3 regions of the Ureibacillus endophyticus genome follow, and region 2 is predicted to be linked to each of the others. Evidence: a T-box and tRNA genes for the amino acid it is inferred to sense, from the RefSeq annotation. Region 2 holds a T-box; the other regions hold tRNA genes.

Region 1 (5,431 bases), 2.3 Mb from region 2:
AAGACGTATAGCAAATGCTATACGTCTTCATATGACCCGTACGGGATTCGAACCCGTGTTACCGCCGTGAAAGGGCGGTGTCTTAACCACTTGACCAACGGGCCGTGGCTCCGAAGGTAGGACTCGAACCTACGACCAACCGGTTAACAGCCGGTTGCTCTACCACTGAGCTACTTCGGAATATTATGGTGGGCCTAAATGGACTTGAACCATCGACCTCACGCTTATCAGGCGTGCGCTCTAACCAGCTGAGCTATAGGCCCATAATGGAGCGGGTGATGAGAATCGAACTCACGACATCAGCTTGGAAGGCTGAGGTTTTACCATTAAACTACACCCGCATAAAATGGTGGGTCGAGACGGAATCGAACCGCCGACACTTTGAGCTTCAGTCAAATGCTCTACCAACTGAGCTATCGACCCACTTTATGGCGGTCCCGACCGGGATCGAACCGGCGATCTCCTGCGTGACAGGCAGGCATGTTAACCGCTACACCACGGGACCTCAAGTAAATGGCGGAGGAAGAGGGATTCGAACCCCCGCGCGGTTTAACCCGCCTGTCGGTTTTCAAGACCGATCCCTTCAGCCGGACTTGGGTATTCCTCCACTTTACTAAATGGCGGCAGAGGGAATCGAACCCCCGACCTTACGGGTATGAACCGTACGCTCTAGCCAGCTGAGCTACGCCGCCATATTTTTATTTGATTTTATTGGTGGAGCCTAGCGGGATCGAACCGCTGACCTCCTGCGTGCAAGGCAGGCGCTCTCCCAGCTGAGCTAAGGCCCCAATTAAAATGGTCGAGAAGACAGGATTCGAACCTGCGACCCCTTGGTCCCAAACCAAGTGCTCTACCAAGCTGAGCTACTTCTCGTATATATGGCGCGCCCGGCAGGAGTCGAACCCACAACCTTCTGATCCGTAGTCAGACGCTCTATCCAATTGAGCTACGGGCGCATATAAATGGTGCCGAGGACCGGAATCGAACCGGTACGGTAGTCACCTACCGCAGGATTTTAAGTCCTGTGCGTCTGCCAGTTCCGCCACCCCGGCACATTTGGAGCGGAAGACGGGGTTCGAACCCGCGACCCCCACCTTGGCAAGGTGGTGTTCTACCACTGAACTACTTCCGCATGTGCATTGATTTTCTGGCAAGTTTTTAATAAAACTGGTGAGCCATGAAGGACTTGAACCTTCGACCCTCTGATTAAAAGTCAGATGCTCTACCACTGAGCTAATGGCTCTCTATAAGATGGTGGAGGGGGACGGATTCGAACCGCCGAACCCGAAGGAGCGGATTTACAGTCCGCCGCGTTTAGCCACTTCGCTACCCCTCCAGAAAGGATGCCGGCGATAGGAGTCGAACCCACGACCTACTGATTACAAGTCAGTTGCTCTACCAACTGAGCTACACCGGCATATATGGTGGAGGATGACGGGCTCGAACCGCCGACCCCCTGCTTGTAAGGCAGGTGCTCTCCCAGCTGAGCTAATCCTCCATTTTTGAAACAAGCGAAGCGACGTCCTACTCTCACAGGGGGAAGCCCCCAACTACCATCGGCGCTAAAGAGCTTAACTTCCGTGTTCGGTATGGGAACGGGTGTGACCTCTTTGCCATCATCACTTCACTTGTCCATGGATGTACTGGCTTCGCCGTTGCAACATGGATGTTGCGCTCTTAGGCGAAGTTCCTATTTCATTTTTGAGAGCTTGTACTCTCAAAACTGGATAAAGACATTGACTAACGACCATTCAAGTTAGTGGTTAAGTCCTCGATCGATTAGTATTCGTCAGCTCCATGTGTCGCCACACTTCCACCTCGAACCTATCTACCTCATCGTCTTTGAGGGATCTTACTTACTTACGTAATGGGAAATCTCATCTTGAGGGGGGCTTCATGCTTAGATGCTTTCAGCACTTATCCCGTCCATACATAGCTACCCAGCGATGCCTTTGGCAAGACAACTGGTACACCAGCGGTATGTCCATCCCGGTCCTCTCGTACTAAGGACAGCTCCTCTCAAATTTCCTACGCCCACGACGGATAGGGACCGAACTGTCTCACGACGTTCTGAACCCAGCTCGCGTACCGCTTTAATGGGCGAACAGCCCAACCCTTGGGACCGACTACAGCCCCAGGATGCGATGAGCCGACATCGAGGTGCCAAACCTCCCCGTCGATGTGGACTCTTGGGGGAGATAAGCCTGTTATCCCCGGGGTAGCTTTTATCCGTTGAGCGATGGCCCTTCCATGCGGAACCACCGGATCACTAAGCCCGTCTTTCGACCCTGCTCGACTTGTAGGTCTCGCAGTCAAGCTCCCTTGTGCCTTTACACTCTACGAATGATTTCCAACCATTCTGAGGGAACCTTTGGGCGCCTCCGTTACCTTTTAGGAGGCGACCGCCCCAGTCAAACTGTCCACCTGACACTGTCTCCTACCCCGATAAGGGGTACGGGTTAGAATTTCAACACAACCAGGGTAGTATCCCACCGACGCCTCCCTCGAAGCTGGCGCTCCGAGTTCTCTGGCTCCTACCTATCCTGTACAAGTTGTGCCAAAATTCAATATCAGGCTACAGTAAAGCTCCACGGGGTCTTTCCGTCCTGTCGCGGGTAACCTGCATCTTCACAGGTACTATAATTTCACCGAGTCTCTCGTTGAGACAGTGCCCAGATCGTTACGCCTTTCGTGCGGGTCGGAACTTACCCGACAAGGAATTTCGCTACCTTAGGACCGTTATAGTTACGGCCGCCGTTTACTGGGGCTTCAATTCAGAGCTTCGCTTACGCTAACCCCTCCTCTTAACCTTCCAGCACCGGGCAGGCGTCAGCCCCTATACGTCACCTTACGGTTTTGCAGAGACCTGTGTTTTTGCTAAACAGTCGCCTGGGCCTATTCACTGCGGCTCTCTTTCGAGAGCACCCCTTCTCCCGAAGTTACGGGGTCATTTTGCCGAGTTCCTTAACGAGAGTTCTCTCGCACACCTTAGGATTCTCTCCTCGACTACCTGTGTCGGTTTGCGGTACGGGCACCTCCCGCCTCGCTAGAGGCTTTTCTTGGCAGTGTGAAATCAGGTACTTCGCTCTTAAAGAGCTCCCCATTACAGCTCAACGTTACAGGAAGCGGATTTGCCTACTTCCACGCCTTACTGCTTGGGCGTGCACAACCAATCGCACGCTTACCCTATCCTACTGCGTCCCCCCATTACTCAAACGGCGGGGAGGTGGTACAGGAATATCAACCTGTTGTCCATCGTCTACGCCTGTCGGCCTCGACTTAGGTCCCGACTAACCCTGAGCGGACGAGCCTTCCTCAGGAAACCTTAGTCATACGGTGGATGGGATTCTCACCCATCTTTCGCTACTCATACCGGCATTCTCACTTCTAAGCGCTCCACCAGTCCTTCCGGTCTGACTTCAACGCCCTTAGAACGCTCTCCTACCACGTGCATCTTAGATGCACATCCACAGCTTCGGTGAATCGTTTAGCCCCGATACATTTTCGGCGCAGCGTCACTCGACCAGTGAGCTATTACGCACTCTTTAAATGATGGCTGCTTCTAAGCCAACATCCTGGTTGTCTAAGCAACGCCACATCCTTTTCCACTTAACGATTACTTTGGGACCTTAGCTGGTGGTCTGGGCTGTTTCCCTTTTGACTACGGATCTTATCACTCGCAGTCTGACTCCCGTGTATAAATATCTGGCATTCGGAGTTTGTCTGAATTCGGTAAAGCGAGATGCCCCCCTAGTCCAAACAGTGCTCTACCTCCAGTATTCTCATCACGAGGCTAGCCCTAAAGCTATTTCGGAGAGAACCAGCTATCTCCAAGTTCGATTGGAATTTCTCCGCTACCCACACCTCATCCCCGCACTTTTCAACGTGCGTGGGTTCGGGCCTCCAGTGAGTGTTACCTCACCTTCACCCTGGACATGGGTAGATCACCTGGTTTCGGGTCTACGACCACGTACTCTTTCGCCCTATTCAGACTCGCTTTCGCTGCGGCTCCGTCTTCTCAACTTAACCTTGCACGTAATCGTAACTCGCCGGTTCATTCTACAAAAGGCACGCTATCACCCATTAACGGGCTCTAACTACTTGTAGGCACACGGTTTCAGGTTCTATTTCACTCCCCTCCCGGGGTGCTTTTCACCTTTCCCTCACGGTACTGGTTCACTATCGGTCACTAGGGAGTATTTAGCCTTGGGAGATGGTCCTCCCGGATTCCGACGGAATTTCACGTGTTCCGCCGTACTCAGGATACACTCAAGAGAGAATGGACTTTCGATTACAGGGCTTTTACCTTCTATGGCGGATCTTTCCAAATCGCTTCGCCTAATCCATTCTTTTGTAACTCCATATAGAGTGTCCTACAACCCCAAGAGGCAAGCCTCTTGGTTTGGGCTATTCCCGTTTCGCTCGCCGCTACTCAGGGAATCGAATATTTTCTTTCTCTTCCTCCAGGTACTTAGATGTTTCAGTTCCCTGGGTGTGCCATCATGACGCTATGAATTCACGTCAAGATACTGCTCCATTACGAGCAGTGGGTTCCCCCATTCGGAAATCTCCGGATCAAAGCTTACTTACAGCTCCCCGAAGCATATCGGTGTTAGTACCGTCCTTCATCGGCTCCTAGTGCCAAGGCATTCACCGTGCGCCCTTAATAACTTAACCTAAAAGTTAGTTACACTTCTCAAACAGAGAAGATTTTAAGAACTTACAATAAATTACTTGAATTTTGTTTGTTGCTATCAATGTCGTTTTATCCAGTTTTCAAAGAACAATATAAAGAAAGTTCTATTAATGTCTAGCTCCAAACACCAGCTGACGCGTCTACTTCAGTCTTTCGTGCGAAATGCAAGCATTTCTACTCAAGACTTCCAGTATCCGGTTCAGCTAAGCGGTGTTTTCCGCTTTTCTAATGAACCTTCAAAACTGAACACAAAACGTTAATGGTATAAGCCCTAGGCTTATATTCCGTTAATATCCTTAGAAAGGAGGTGATCCAGCCGCACCTTCCGATACGGCTACCTTGTTACGACTTCACCCCAATCATCTGTCCCACCTTCGGCGGCTGGCTCCAAAAGGTTACCTCACCGACTTCGGGTGTTACAAACTCTCGTGGTGTGACGGGCGGTGTGTACAAGGCCCGGGAACGTATTCACCGCGGCATGCTGATCCGCGATTACTAGCGATTCCGGCTTCATGTAGGCGAGTTGCAGCCTACAATCCGAACTGAGAACGGTTTTATCGGATTAGCTCCCCCTCGCGGGTTGGCAACCGTTTGTACCGTCCATTGTAGCACGTGTGTAGCCCAGGTCATAAGGGGCATGATGATTTGACGTCATCCCCACCTTCCTCCGGTTTGTCACCGGCAGTCTCCTTAGAGTGCCCAACTAAATGATGGCAACTAAGAACAAGGGTTGCG
Region 2 (5,431 bases):
CCACCAACAAAGCTTAAGATTTTTCCTGTTTTATTTTCAATGACAATACTTCCAACTTGAACTGGCATTTCAACTGTTTTTTCTTCTTTTGTCTCAGGATCAGTTATTGTCGTTGTAAATGTATGTCCATAATATTGGAAATTGTTAGCTGCTTTTTGCATTGCATCATACATATCTTTATCAATTGTAGAATAAATGCGATATCCACCTGAACGTACGTTGCGATCGGCTAAAATTAAATATTTATCTTTTAAATTTTCTTCTTCAATTAGGCGTTTCGGATCAATTCCGTCCTTTTCAGCTAAAATATTTGCAATAATTTCTTTTGCACGATTTTCTAGCTCATAAGTAAGCCATGGATAATTATCTGTAGCTTGTGCTTCTGGTTCGCGGAAATCTTTTGTAATGTCATAATTTATGGCTTCTTCGTATTCCGCTTTTGTTATGTAACCTACTTCCAACATTCTGCTTAGTACGATTTTCATTCGGTCAATTCCTGGTTGTAACCCTTCTGGATCCTTTAAGACACCTTTATTTGTAAATGGTGTATGAGCAAAAGGAGCTTGAGGAATACCTGCAATATACGCAGCTTGAGGTAAAGATAAGTCAGCTGCTGAAATACCGAAAATACCTTGTGCAGCAGTTTCTACGCCGGCAATATTTTTCCCAGACGCATTTCGACCATAAGGAATAATATTTAAGTAAGCTTCTAATATTTCATCCTTCGTCATAAATTTTTCTAGTCGGAAAGCAAGTAATATTTCTCTGGCTTTTCGTTCATACGAAACTTCATTCGTTAATATTTGGTTTTTAATTAATTGCTGTGTTAATGTCGAGCCACCTGTTTGTGTGGATGAATTTGTAAAATCTTGTAATAGTCCGCGTAATACCGCTTTTGGAACAATGCCATTATGTTCTAAGAAATATTCATCCTCAGTTGCTAAAACTGCATTTATTAAAAGTGGTGATACAGCATCTAATGTTGTTTCACGACGTTCTAAATCAGTTCGAAGTTTCCCAATATAAATTTCATCGGCAAAGTAAATTTCACTTGTTTCTTCATAACTGTATATTTGTTCCCTCATTTCTTCGCCAGCGTAGAGAGGGTCATCCTTTACAAGTGATGCAAAGTAACCTGCACCGATAGCCCCAACAAAAACAATGCCTATTAATAAACTAATTACAAAAATGAGTGTTAAATTCCATAATACACTCCCAGTAATTCGTATAAATTTATAACGTTGAGATGTTTCTATTGTTTCAATTTTTTCGTTGAATTGTTCGATACGTTGTTTGAACTGTTGTAACCACTCTTTCATAAATCCACCTCCCTAAATCTTGTTTATTATAGCATAATTCGATATTATTCGAACATAAATATTGACATTGAGAGAAGAACAGGTAAAATATTTATTATAGTTTTTCAAGTGTTGAAGAGTTTGAAGTAGTGTTTTCATTCACTGTATAGAGAGCTAGCGGCTGGTGGAAGCTAGACAAAGTGGGAACATGAATTACGTTCTTGGAGCTTGAACGTCCGCGTCACGATAGACGATCTCGAGTGGGAAAGTTGTTACTTTCCAAGCTGGGTGGTACCGCGTTAACTTATATTTAACGTCCCTGCATGCAATAAAAATTGCGTGTAGGGGCTTTTTTTATTGCAACAGAGTCTATGTATAAACTATTGATTTGTAAACCAAAGATAATGAAAGTAGGAGGAAAACATCATGACAAACCAATTAATTGAAGATTTACAATGGCGTGGATTGTTATACCAACAAACAGACGCTGAAGGTATGGAAAAATTATTAAATGAGGAAAGTGTCTCACTTTATGTTGGTGTTGACCCAACTGCTGATTCAATGCATATTGGACACATTGTTCCTTTATTAACATTACGTCGATTCCAACAAGCGGGGCACCGTCCAGTACTTTTAGTTGGTGGTGCAACTGGAATGATTGGAGATCCTTCTGGAAGATCTTCAGAACGTAATTTATTAACAGCTGAACAAATTGAAAAGAATGTTGCTGGCTTAAAAGCACAAATGGAACGTATTTTTGATTTTGGCGAAGGTGAAAATGGTGCAATCTTAGTTAATAACTATGATTGGGTTGGAGGCATGAGCGTAATCGATTTTTTACGTGATTACGGTAAGCTGGTAAATGTAAACTACTTACTTGCTAAAGATACAATTGCTTCTCGACTTGAAACAGGTATTTCCTTTACAGAATTTACTTATACAATTTTACAAGGTCTGGATTTTAACCATCTATATGACAATCATAATGTTCGTATCCAAGTTGGAGGATCTGACCAATGGGGGAACATAACAACGGGTCTAGAAATTATTCGTAAAACTCATGACGAAGAAGCAAAAGCTTTTGGTATCACCATTCCTTTAGTAACGAAAGCAGATGGTACTAAATTTGGTAAAACTGCTGGTGGGGCAGTTTGGTTAGATGCTGAGAAAACATCACCTTACGAATTCTATCAATTCTGGATAAACACAGCGGATGCGGATGTTGTTAAATATTTAAAAATCTTTACTTTCCTATCTCGTGAAGAAATTGAAGCATTAGAAGTTGCAGTACAAGAAGAGCCACATTTAAGAAAAGCACAAAAAACATTAGCTGCTGAAATGACAAAACTTATTCACGGTGAAGAGGGTCTAGAGCAAGCTGAACGTATTACTGCTGCATTATTCTCTGGTGACTTAAAATCTCTTTCAGTTGATGAAATGAAAGTGGCCTTTGCAGGTGTGCCTTCTGTTGAGATTGGAAAAGAAGATAAAAACATTGTAGATTTAATTGTTGAAGCAGGAATTTCTTCATCAAAACGTCAAGCGCGTGAAGATGTAACGAATGGTGCTATCTCAATTAACGGAGAAAAAGTAACAGACCTTGATTATATAGTGGATGCAAAAGATCGTTTAGAAGATGCCTTTGCAATCATTCGTCGTGGTAAGAAAAAATATCATATGGTGAAATTTATTTAATTGATAATATTTCAGGCTAATCCAAGTTTTCTTGGGTTGGCCTTTTTTCTTTAAATCATTCTAGGAGCAGTAATAATTTTGTGTCAAAATAAAAAAGCCTTGAAACCTTGTAAGAACAAGATTTCTAAGGCTTTTATCATTTGAAAGTAGCAAATATTAACGAGAGTAGAACTCAACGATTAATGATTCGTTAATTTCAGCAGATAATTCAGAACGCTCTGGAAGACGTACAAATGTACCTTCTTTTTTGTCAGCGTCGAATGATAAGTATTCAGGTACGAAGTTGTTTACTTCAATAGCTTCTTGAACTACAGCAAGGTTTTGAGATTTTTCACGAAGAGAAATCGTTTGACCTGGTTTTACGCTGTAAGAAGGAATGTCAACGCGTTTACCATCAACTAAGATGTGACCGTGGTTAACTAATTGACGAGCTCCACGACGAGTGCGAGCTAAACCTAAGCGGTAAACTAAGTTGTCAAGGCGAGTTTCAAGTAAAATCATGAAGTTTTCACCAAGAACCCCTCTCATTTTACCAGCTTTAACGAATAGGTTTTTGAATTGACGTTCGCTCATACCATACATATGACGAAGTTTTTGTTTTTCTTGTAATTGTAAACCGTATTCAGATAATTTTTTACGTTGGTTTGGACCGTGTTGACCTGGAGCATAAGGGCGTTTTTCTAATTCTTTACCTGTGCCGCTTAATGAAATACCAAGGCGACGAGACACTTTCCAAGATGGACCTGTATAACGAGACATAGTTTTGTCTCCTCCTTTTAATTTGGTTTTTTTGTTGTAAAACAAAAACCAGTTATACCCGAACCTGATTGCATTTTATTTTCATGTACCTTCGCCCTAGCAGCCGATTAGGGTTACGCAATACACCATCTAATTCACAATAAACTTGTCTATATTAGAGGAATAAAATACAAAGCAAGCATATATAACTGCTGCGTTCATTTTACACAAAAAACATTGTATAATATTCTGCTATATGACGTCAAGAAATAATGTTTCAAAGTAGTTGGTAAAAGAAGGAATAAAGTACTTATTGCTATTAATATTACAAAGACATTATGCTATAGTAGGACTTGTATGTATCCTACAATTTTATAGTCAATAAGACATAAAAGGTGTATACTTTATTATAAGCTAATAGTAATTGATTTCGTAAAGGAAAAGAAAAGGTGATTTCATGATTGAGCATCGGCAGACATTAATTAATATCAAGTCAGATTTGTTAAGTATATGTATCAGTGCTCTTGAAAAACAAGACAGTTATTATGAATATTCCTTACTGTTACATAAATGCTTACATCAACATTTTGATATTGATCAATGTTTTTTTCTTTTATATGAAGGGGAAACATTAAAACCTTTTAACATAAATTCAACCAATGAGATAAATGAAATTCCTTGGGAAAATTTTGAATCATGGTTTGGACAACAAAAATGGGTGGAAGTACCGGATGATTTACTAATGACAAGCGAGTTTAAACAGCTCACACATATGATTTTGTTGAAAGTTGGACATTTCGATATACATGGGGTCTTATTAGTAAAATCAACGCCTAAATGGTCTGCCTTTACACAATCAGAATATTTCGAAGATTTTGTCGATGTTGTCTCAAAAACATTATCGATGATTAGTAAAAATGTCGTAGTTCGCCATAATGAAAAACAATATCGGAAGTTATATACAATGTCTGATTTATTTCACTCAACGATGGATATTGATTTGATTTTGGAAAATGTACTAATTACTATTCAAGAAAATTTCCCGAACTTTAATGTTGAATTAATTTTATCTAATGACCAAGATCGCCAGACAAAAATTCCTATAAAGCAATTTGACTATTTATCTGAAAGACCATCAGCTATTGAAGCGTTTGTGTCTGGTAAAATCATAACTGAAGATGCAGATGATTTAAACTGTACTCTTTTGAACGCACCAATTAAAGGAAGACAAGCGATTTATGGGATACTACAAGTTAGTGCACCATACTCATATTTGTTTACATCAACGCAAAAAGAGTTTATTCGAATGCTCGCCCATGCATCTGGTAATGCGCTGGAAAATGCAAAGCTTTACCATCAATCGCATCGGCTAATTAGCGATTTACAATTAATAAATGAAACTTCACATCGTCTAAATATGAGATTAGATATAAATGAAATGTTTATGTTCTTACAAAAGCAATTAATGAAATCGTTTCAACCGATGGAGTTATGTTTTGTCTTAAAAGAGAATGATGAATATAAACTAACGGAAGCTTCAACGGACTTATTCCAAATGGATGAGGGTGCTATCTATATTAATCATGTAGGTAATCATTTTAATAAAAGCCATGATCCATTGTTTATTGCAGATTTTAGTCGCCTAATTTCAAAAGATGTTCGTTATAAATCAGTAATGGCAATTCCTATGATTGTTGAAC
Region 3 (5,431 bases), 2.1 Mb from region 2:
CTCTAGCGAGGCGGGAGGTGCCCGTACCGCAAACCGACACAGGTAGTCGAGGAGAGAATCCTAAGGTGTGCGAGAGAACTCTCGTTAAGGAACTCGGCAAAATGACCCCGTAACTTCGGGAGAAGGGGTGCTCTCGAAAGAGAGCCGCAGTGAATAGGCCCAGGCGACTGTTTAGCAAAAACACAGGTCTCTGCAAAACCGTAAGGTGACGTATAGGGGCTGACGCCTGCCCGGTGCTGGAAGGTTAAGAGGAGGGGTTAGCGTAAGCGAAGCTCTGAATTGAAGCCCCAGTAAACGGCGGCCGTAACTATAACGGTCCTAAGGTAGCGAAATTCCTTGTCGGGTAAGTTCCGACCCGCACGAAAGGCGTAACGATCTGGGCACTGTCTCAACGAGAGACTCGGTGAAATTATAGTACCTGTGAAGATGCAGGTTACCCGCGACAGGACGGAAAGACCCCGTGGAGCTTTACTGTAGCCTGATATTGAATTTTGGCACAACTTGTACAGGATAGGTAGGAGCCAGAGAACTCGGAGCGCCAGCTTCGAGGGAGGCGTCGGTGGGATACTACCCTGGTTGTGTTGAAATTCTAACCCGTACCCCTTATCGGGGTAGGAGACAGTGTCAGGTGGACAGTTTGACTGGGGCGGTCGCCTCCTAAAAGGTAACGGAGGCGCCCAAAGGTTCCCTCAGAATGGTTGGAAATCATTCGTAGAGTGTAAAGGCACAAGGGAGCTTGACTGCGAGACCTACAAGTCGAGCAGGGTCGAAAGACGGGCTTAGTGATCCGGTGGTTCCGCATGGAAGGGCCATCGCTCAACGGATAAAAGCTACCCCGGGGATAACAGGCTTATCTCCCCCAAGAGTCCACATCGACGGGGAGGTTTGGCACCTCGATGTCGGCTCATCGCATCCTGGGGCTGTAGTCGGTCCCAAGGGTTGGGCTGTTCGCCCATTAAAGCGGTACGCGAGCTGGGTTCAGAACGTCGTGAGACAGTTCGGTCCCTATCCGTCGTGGGCGTAGGAAATTTGAGAGGAGCTGTCCTTAGTACGAGAGGACCGGGATGGACATACCGCTGGTGTACCAGTTGTCTTGCCAAAGGCATCGCTGGGTAGCTATGTATGGACGGGATAAGTGCTGAAAGCATCTAAGCATGAAGCCCCCCTCAAGATGAGATTTCCCATTACGTAAGTAAGTAAGATCCCTCAAAGACGATGAGGTAGATAGGTTCGAGGTGGAAGTGTGGCGACACATGGAGCTGACGAATACTAATCGATCGAGGACTTAACCACTAACTTGAATGGTCGTTAGTCAATGTCTTTATCCAGTTTTGAGAGTACAAGCTCTCAAAAATGAAATAGGAACTTCGCCTAAGAGCGCAACATCCATGTTGCAACGGCGAAGCCAGTACATCCATGGACAAGTGAAGTGATGATGGCAAAGAGGTCACACCCGTTCCCATACCGAACACGGAAGTTAAGCTCTTTAGCGCCGATGGTAGTTGGGGGCTTCCCCCTGTGAGAGTAGGACGTCGCTTCGCTTGTTTCAAAAATGGAGGATTAGCTCAGCTGGGAGAGCACCTGCCTTACAAGCAGGGGGTCGGCGGTTCGAGCCCGTCATCCTCCACCATATATGCCGGTGTAGCTCAGTTGGTAGAGCAACTGACTTGTAATCAGTAGGTCGTGGGTTCGACTCCTATCGCCGGCATCCTTTCTGGAGGGGTAGCGAAGTGGCTAAACGCGGCGGACTGTAAATCCGCTCCTTCGGGTTCGGCGGTTCGAATCCGTCCCCCTCCACCATCTACTTTAAAGTAGGGGCATAGTTCAACGGTAGAATAGAGGTCTCCAAAACCTTTGGTGTGGGTTCGATTCCTACTGCCCCTGCCAATATCTGTTTGAACTTATTACACGATGGCGATTGTGGCGAAGTGGTTAACGCATCGGATTGTGGTTCCGACATTCGTGGGTTCGATTCCCATCAGTCGCCCCATTAAATTAAATTAAATTAAATAATTTTAAAATATTGGGGTATAGCCAAGCGGTAAGGCAACGGATTTTGATTCCGTCATGCCTAGGTTCGAATCCTAGTACCCCAGCCATTTAGCGCCCGTAGCTCAATTGGATAGAGCGTCTGACTACGGATCAGAAGGTTGTGGGTTCGACTCCTGCCGGGCGCGCCAAATATATTATTTTGGGGCCTTAGCTCAGCTGGGAGAGCGCCTGCCTTGCACGCAGGAGGTCAGCGGTTCGATCCCGCTAGGCTCCACCAATAAAAAAATTAAATAATATTATCGCGGGGTGGAGCACGAACGAATCAACTTCGTAGCGATGCTTCAGCGTAACGATTTCGCAAACATCTTGAATTCACTAAACGAAATCGTGACGGTTCAAATGAAAACTATATGCGTAATACAATATTTTAATTTTAGAATATAATATTTCCGCGGGGTGGAGCAGTTCGGTAGCTCGTCGGGCTCATAACCCGAAGGTCACAGGTTCAAATCCTGTCCCCGCAACCAAATGGTCCCGTGGTGTAGCGGTTAACATGCCTGCCTGTCACGCAGGAGATCGCCGGTTCGATCCCGGTCGGGACCGCCATTATTGCGGGTGTAGTTTAATGGTAAAACCTCAGCCTTCCAAGCTGATGTCGTGAGTTCGATTCTCATCACCCGCTCCAATTGGGGCCTATAGCTCAGCTGGTTAGAGCGCACGCCTGATAAGCGTGAGGTCGATGGTTCAAGTCCATTTAGGCCCACCATGTATTATTCCGAAGTAGCTCAGTGGTAGAGCAACCGGCTGTTAACCGGTTGGTCGTAGGTTCGAGTCCTACCTTCGGAGCCATGGCCCGTTGGTCAAGTGGTTAAGACACCGCCCTTTCACGGCGGTAACACGGGTTCGAATCCCGTACGGGTCATAAAATTTAATTCCCAGGAGGATTAGCTCAGCTGGGAGAGCACCTGCCTTACAAGCAGGGGGTCGGCGGTTCGAGCCCGTCATCCTCCACCATATTATGCCGGTGTAGCTCAGTTGGTAGAGCAACTGACTTGTAATCAGTAGGTCGTGGGTTCGACTCCTATCGCCGGCACCATTATTTAGAGCCATTAGCTCAGTGGTAGAGCATCTGACTTTTAATCAGAGGGTCGAAGGTTCAAGTCCTTCATGGCTCACCAGTTTTATATTGCGGGTGTGGCGGAATTGGCAGACGCACTAGACTTAGGATCTAGCGCCGCAAGGCGTGGGGGTTCGACTCCCTTCACCCGCACCATTTAATTAAATCATAAATTTTTAGCACATGCGGAAGTAGTTCAGTGGTAGAACACCACCTTGCCAAGGTGGGGGTCGCGGGTTCGAACCCCGTCTTCCGCTCCAAATGTGCCGGGGTGGCGGAACTGGCAGACGCACAGGACTTAAAATCCTGCGGTAGGTGACTACCGTACCGGTTCGATTCCGGTCCTCGGCACCATTAATTTGAGCGTTTGGCTACGGTTAAAGATATATGTGGTTTCTAACGCCCGGGAATTTTGCGGGAAGTAGCTCAGCTTGGTAGAGCACTTGGTTTGGGACCAAGGGGTCGCAGGTTCGAATCCTGTCTTCCCGACCATCCAATATCAATTTAGATGTTAAATAATGGGGCCTTAGCTCAGCTGGGAGAGCGCCTGCCTTGCACGCAGGAGGTCAGCGGTTCGATCCCGCTAGGCTCCACCAAAATTAGAATATACAATATGGCGGCGTAGCTCAGCTGGCTAGAGCGTACGGTTCATACCCGTAAGGTCGGGGGTTCGATCCCCTCTGCCGCCATTTATTAAAAGTGGAGGAATACCCAAGTCCGGCTGAAGGGATCGGTCTTGAAAACCGACAGGCGGGTTAAACCGCGCGGGGGTTCGAATCCCTCTTCCTCCGCCATCTTATTTAAATAGTTAGTAATAATGGTCCCGTGGTGTAGCGGTTAACATGCCTGCCTGTCACGCAGGAGATCGCCGGTTCGATCCCGGTCGGGACCGCCATAAAGTGGGTCGATAGCTCAGTTGGTAGAGCATTTGACTGAAGCTCAAAGTGTCGGCGGTTCGATTCCGTCTCGACCCACCATTTCTAAATATTCCGAAGTAGCTCAGTGGTAGAGCAACCGGCTGTTAACCGGTTGGTCGTAGGTTCGAGTCCTACCTTCGGAGCCATTTTGGGGAAGTACTCAAGAGGCTGAAGAGGCGCCCCTGCTAAGGGTGTAGGTCGGGTAACCGGCGCGAGGGTTCAAATCCCTCCTTCTCCGCCAGAAAGCATAATATTCTGGCCCGTTGGTCAAGTGGTTAAGACACCGCCCTTTCACGGCGGTAACACGGGTTCGAATCCCGTACGGGTCATAAAAGTAAAAACATGAAGGCTATATGAAAGTTCACTATGAACTCTCATATAGCCTTTTTTGTGTACCTAGAAACCTATGTAATTGTAACATTGATGAACTTACAATAACTACCGCTACTAATAAACTGCAGAAATACTTACTTATATAATAGCCTTTTCCTCTAAATTCACTTTATTGTTCGTTCAAAATTAATTCTGTTTAATAAATATTAACTAAAAGGAAATGGATGTCATTTTAAATGCATACATTCCTTGCTGAATAAGAAATATAAGCTATTACATCTAAAACTCCTATTGCATATGATAAGAGAAGGAAGCCCAAGTTTGTTAAAAAATTTTATTATATATTGTCTTTTTGTAAAGAACGGATTATAATGAAAATCATTAAAGATGTTGATATATCAACGATTTTGTGTATTTTTAGAATGGACAATTGTTTTTCATCAGAGGAGGCGACAACATGAAAAAAATAATGGTAACGGGTGCTTTAGGTCAGATTGGATCTGAGTTAGTTGTAAAGTTACGTGACATTTATGGAGAAGATAATGTTTTATCAACGGACATACGTAAGGATACGAATGTTGGAGGACCATTTGAAATTCTGGATGTAACAGATGCGGATCGTATGTATGAACTTGCGAAGCAGTTTGGTGCAGATACGCTTATCCATATGGCTGCTTTACTTTCTGCAACGGCAGAAAAAAATCCGTTATTTGCATGGAATCTCAATATGGGCGGTTTAATGAATGCATTAGAAGTATCGAGAGAATTAGATTTACAATTTTTCACACCAAGTTCAATTGGTGCCTTTGGACCGACAACTCCGAAAGATAACACGCCACAAGACACACTTCAACGTCCTACAACGATGTATGGAATCAATAAAGTTGCTGGGGAACTATTGTGCGACTATTATTATACTCGTTTTGGAGTTGATACAAGAGGCGTTCGTTTTCCAGGATTGATTTCATATGTGACGCCACCTGGTGGGGGAACGACCGATTATGCAGTAGATATCTATTATAAGGCAGTTGAAAATGGAAGTTATACATCTTATATTGCAGAAGGTACGTAT

What was found. The T-box of region 2 lies ahead of tyrS (tyrosine--tRNA ligase). A T-box ahead of a tRNA ligase gene usually reads a tRNA of that ligase, here a tRNA-Tyr.
Region 1: it encodes a tRNA-Tyr, which carries the amino acid that the T-box ahead of tyrS (tyrosine--tRNA ligase) is inferred to sense. The anticodon was not compared.
Region 3: it encodes a tRNA-Tyr, which carries the amino acid that the T-box ahead of tyrS (tyrosine--tRNA ligase) is inferred to sense. The anticodon was not compared.

The regions. Positions count from the first base shown of each region.
Region 1 covers NZ_JAMYWW010000001.1:246,084-251,514, reverse strand. Annotated here, with positions in the region: tRNA gene NKR20_RS01265 (tRNA-Glu) at 33-104, opposite strand; tRNA gene NKR20_RS01260 (tRNA-Asn) at 106-180, opposite strand; tRNA gene NKR20_RS01255 (tRNA-Ile) at 187-263, opposite strand; tRNA gene NKR20_RS01250 (tRNA-Gly) at 268-341, opposite strand; tRNA gene NKR20_RS01245 (tRNA-Phe) at 348-423, opposite strand; tRNA gene NKR20_RS01240 (tRNA-Asp) at 430-505, opposite strand; tRNA gene NKR20_RS01235 (tRNA-Ser) at 515-607, opposite strand; tRNA gene NKR20_RS01230 (tRNA-Met) at 619-692, opposite strand; tRNA gene NKR20_RS01225 (tRNA-Ala) at 713-788, opposite strand; tRNA gene NKR20_RS01220 (tRNA-Pro) at 797-873, opposite strand; tRNA gene NKR20_RS01215 (tRNA-Arg) at 880-956, opposite strand; tRNA gene NKR20_RS01210 (tRNA-Leu) at 964-1,052, opposite strand; tRNA gene NKR20_RS01205 (tRNA-Gly) at 1,058-1,132, opposite strand; tRNA gene NKR20_RS01200 (tRNA-Lys) at 1,169-1,243, opposite strand; tRNA gene NKR20_RS01195 (tRNA-Tyr) at 1,253-1,336, opposite strand; tRNA gene NKR20_RS01190 (tRNA-Thr) at 1,345-1,417, opposite strand; tRNA gene NKR20_RS01185 (tRNA-Val) at 1,423-1,498, opposite strand; rRNA gene rrf (5S ribosomal RNA) at 1,512-1,627, opposite strand; rRNA gene NKR20_RS01175 (23S ribosomal RNA) at 1,760-4,677, opposite strand; rRNA gene NKR20_RS01170 (16S ribosomal RNA) at 4,997-5,431, opposite strand, start outside.
Region 2 covers NZ_JAMYWW010000001.1:2,576,522-2,581,952, reverse strand. Annotated here, with positions in the region: gene NKR20_RS12645 (transglycosylase domain-containing protein) at 1-1,319, opposite strand, end outside; T-box leader at 1,422-1,622, shown strand; gene tyrS (tyrosine--tRNA ligase) at 1,725-2,993, shown strand; gene rpsD (30S ribosomal protein S4) at 3,150-3,752, opposite strand; gene NKR20_RS12630 (sensor domain-containing diguanylate cyclase) at 4,189-5,431, shown strand, end outside.
Region 3 covers NZ_JAMYWW010000001.1:437,003-442,433, forward strand. Annotated here, with positions in the region: rRNA gene NKR20_RS02130 (23S ribosomal RNA) at 1-1,293, shown strand, start outside; rRNA gene rrf (5S ribosomal RNA) at 1,426-1,541, shown strand; tRNA gene NKR20_RS02140 (tRNA-Val) at 1,555-1,630, shown strand; tRNA gene NKR20_RS02145 (tRNA-Thr) at 1,636-1,708, shown strand; tRNA gene NKR20_RS02150 (tRNA-Tyr) at 1,717-1,800, shown strand; tRNA gene NKR20_RS02155 (tRNA-Trp) at 1,814-1,887, shown strand; tRNA gene NKR20_RS02160 (tRNA-His) at 1,915-1,990, shown strand; tRNA gene NKR20_RS02165 (tRNA-Gln) at 2,025-2,099, shown strand; tRNA gene NKR20_RS02170 (tRNA-Arg) at 2,104-2,180, shown strand; tRNA gene NKR20_RS02175 (tRNA-Ala) at 2,194-2,269, shown strand; tRNA gene NKR20_RS02180 (tRNA-Met) at 2,443-2,519, shown strand; tRNA gene NKR20_RS02185 (tRNA-Asp) at 2,523-2,598, shown strand; tRNA gene NKR20_RS02190 (tRNA-Gly) at 2,604-2,677, shown strand; tRNA gene NKR20_RS02195 (tRNA-Ile) at 2,682-2,758, shown strand; tRNA gene NKR20_RS02200 (tRNA-Asn) at 2,767-2,841, shown strand; tRNA gene NKR20_RS02205 (tRNA-Glu) at 2,843-2,914, shown strand; tRNA gene NKR20_RS02210 (tRNA-Val) at 2,931-3,006, shown strand; tRNA gene NKR20_RS02215 (tRNA-Thr) at 3,013-3,088, shown strand; tRNA gene NKR20_RS02220 (tRNA-Lys) at 3,096-3,170, shown strand; tRNA gene NKR20_RS02225 (tRNA-Leu) at 3,181-3,265, shown strand; tRNA gene NKR20_RS02230 (tRNA-Gly) at 3,295-3,369, shown strand; tRNA gene NKR20_RS02235 (tRNA-Leu) at 3,375-3,463, shown strand; tRNA gene NKR20_RS02240 (tRNA-Pro) at 3,525-3,601, shown strand; tRNA gene NKR20_RS02245 (tRNA-Ala) at 3,630-3,705, shown strand; tRNA gene NKR20_RS02250 (tRNA-Met) at 3,725-3,798, shown strand; tRNA gene NKR20_RS02255 (tRNA-Ser) at 3,811-3,903, shown strand; tRNA gene NKR20_RS02260 (tRNA-Asp) at 3,929-4,004, shown strand; tRNA gene NKR20_RS02265 (tRNA-Phe) at 4,011-4,086, shown strand; tRNA gene NKR20_RS02270 (tRNA-Asn) at 4,098-4,172, shown strand; tRNA gene NKR20_RS02275 (tRNA-Ser) at 4,177-4,267, shown strand; tRNA gene NKR20_RS02280 (tRNA-Glu) at 4,284-4,355, shown strand; gene NKR20_RS02285 (L-threonine 3-dehydrogenase) at 4,817-5,431, shown strand, end outside.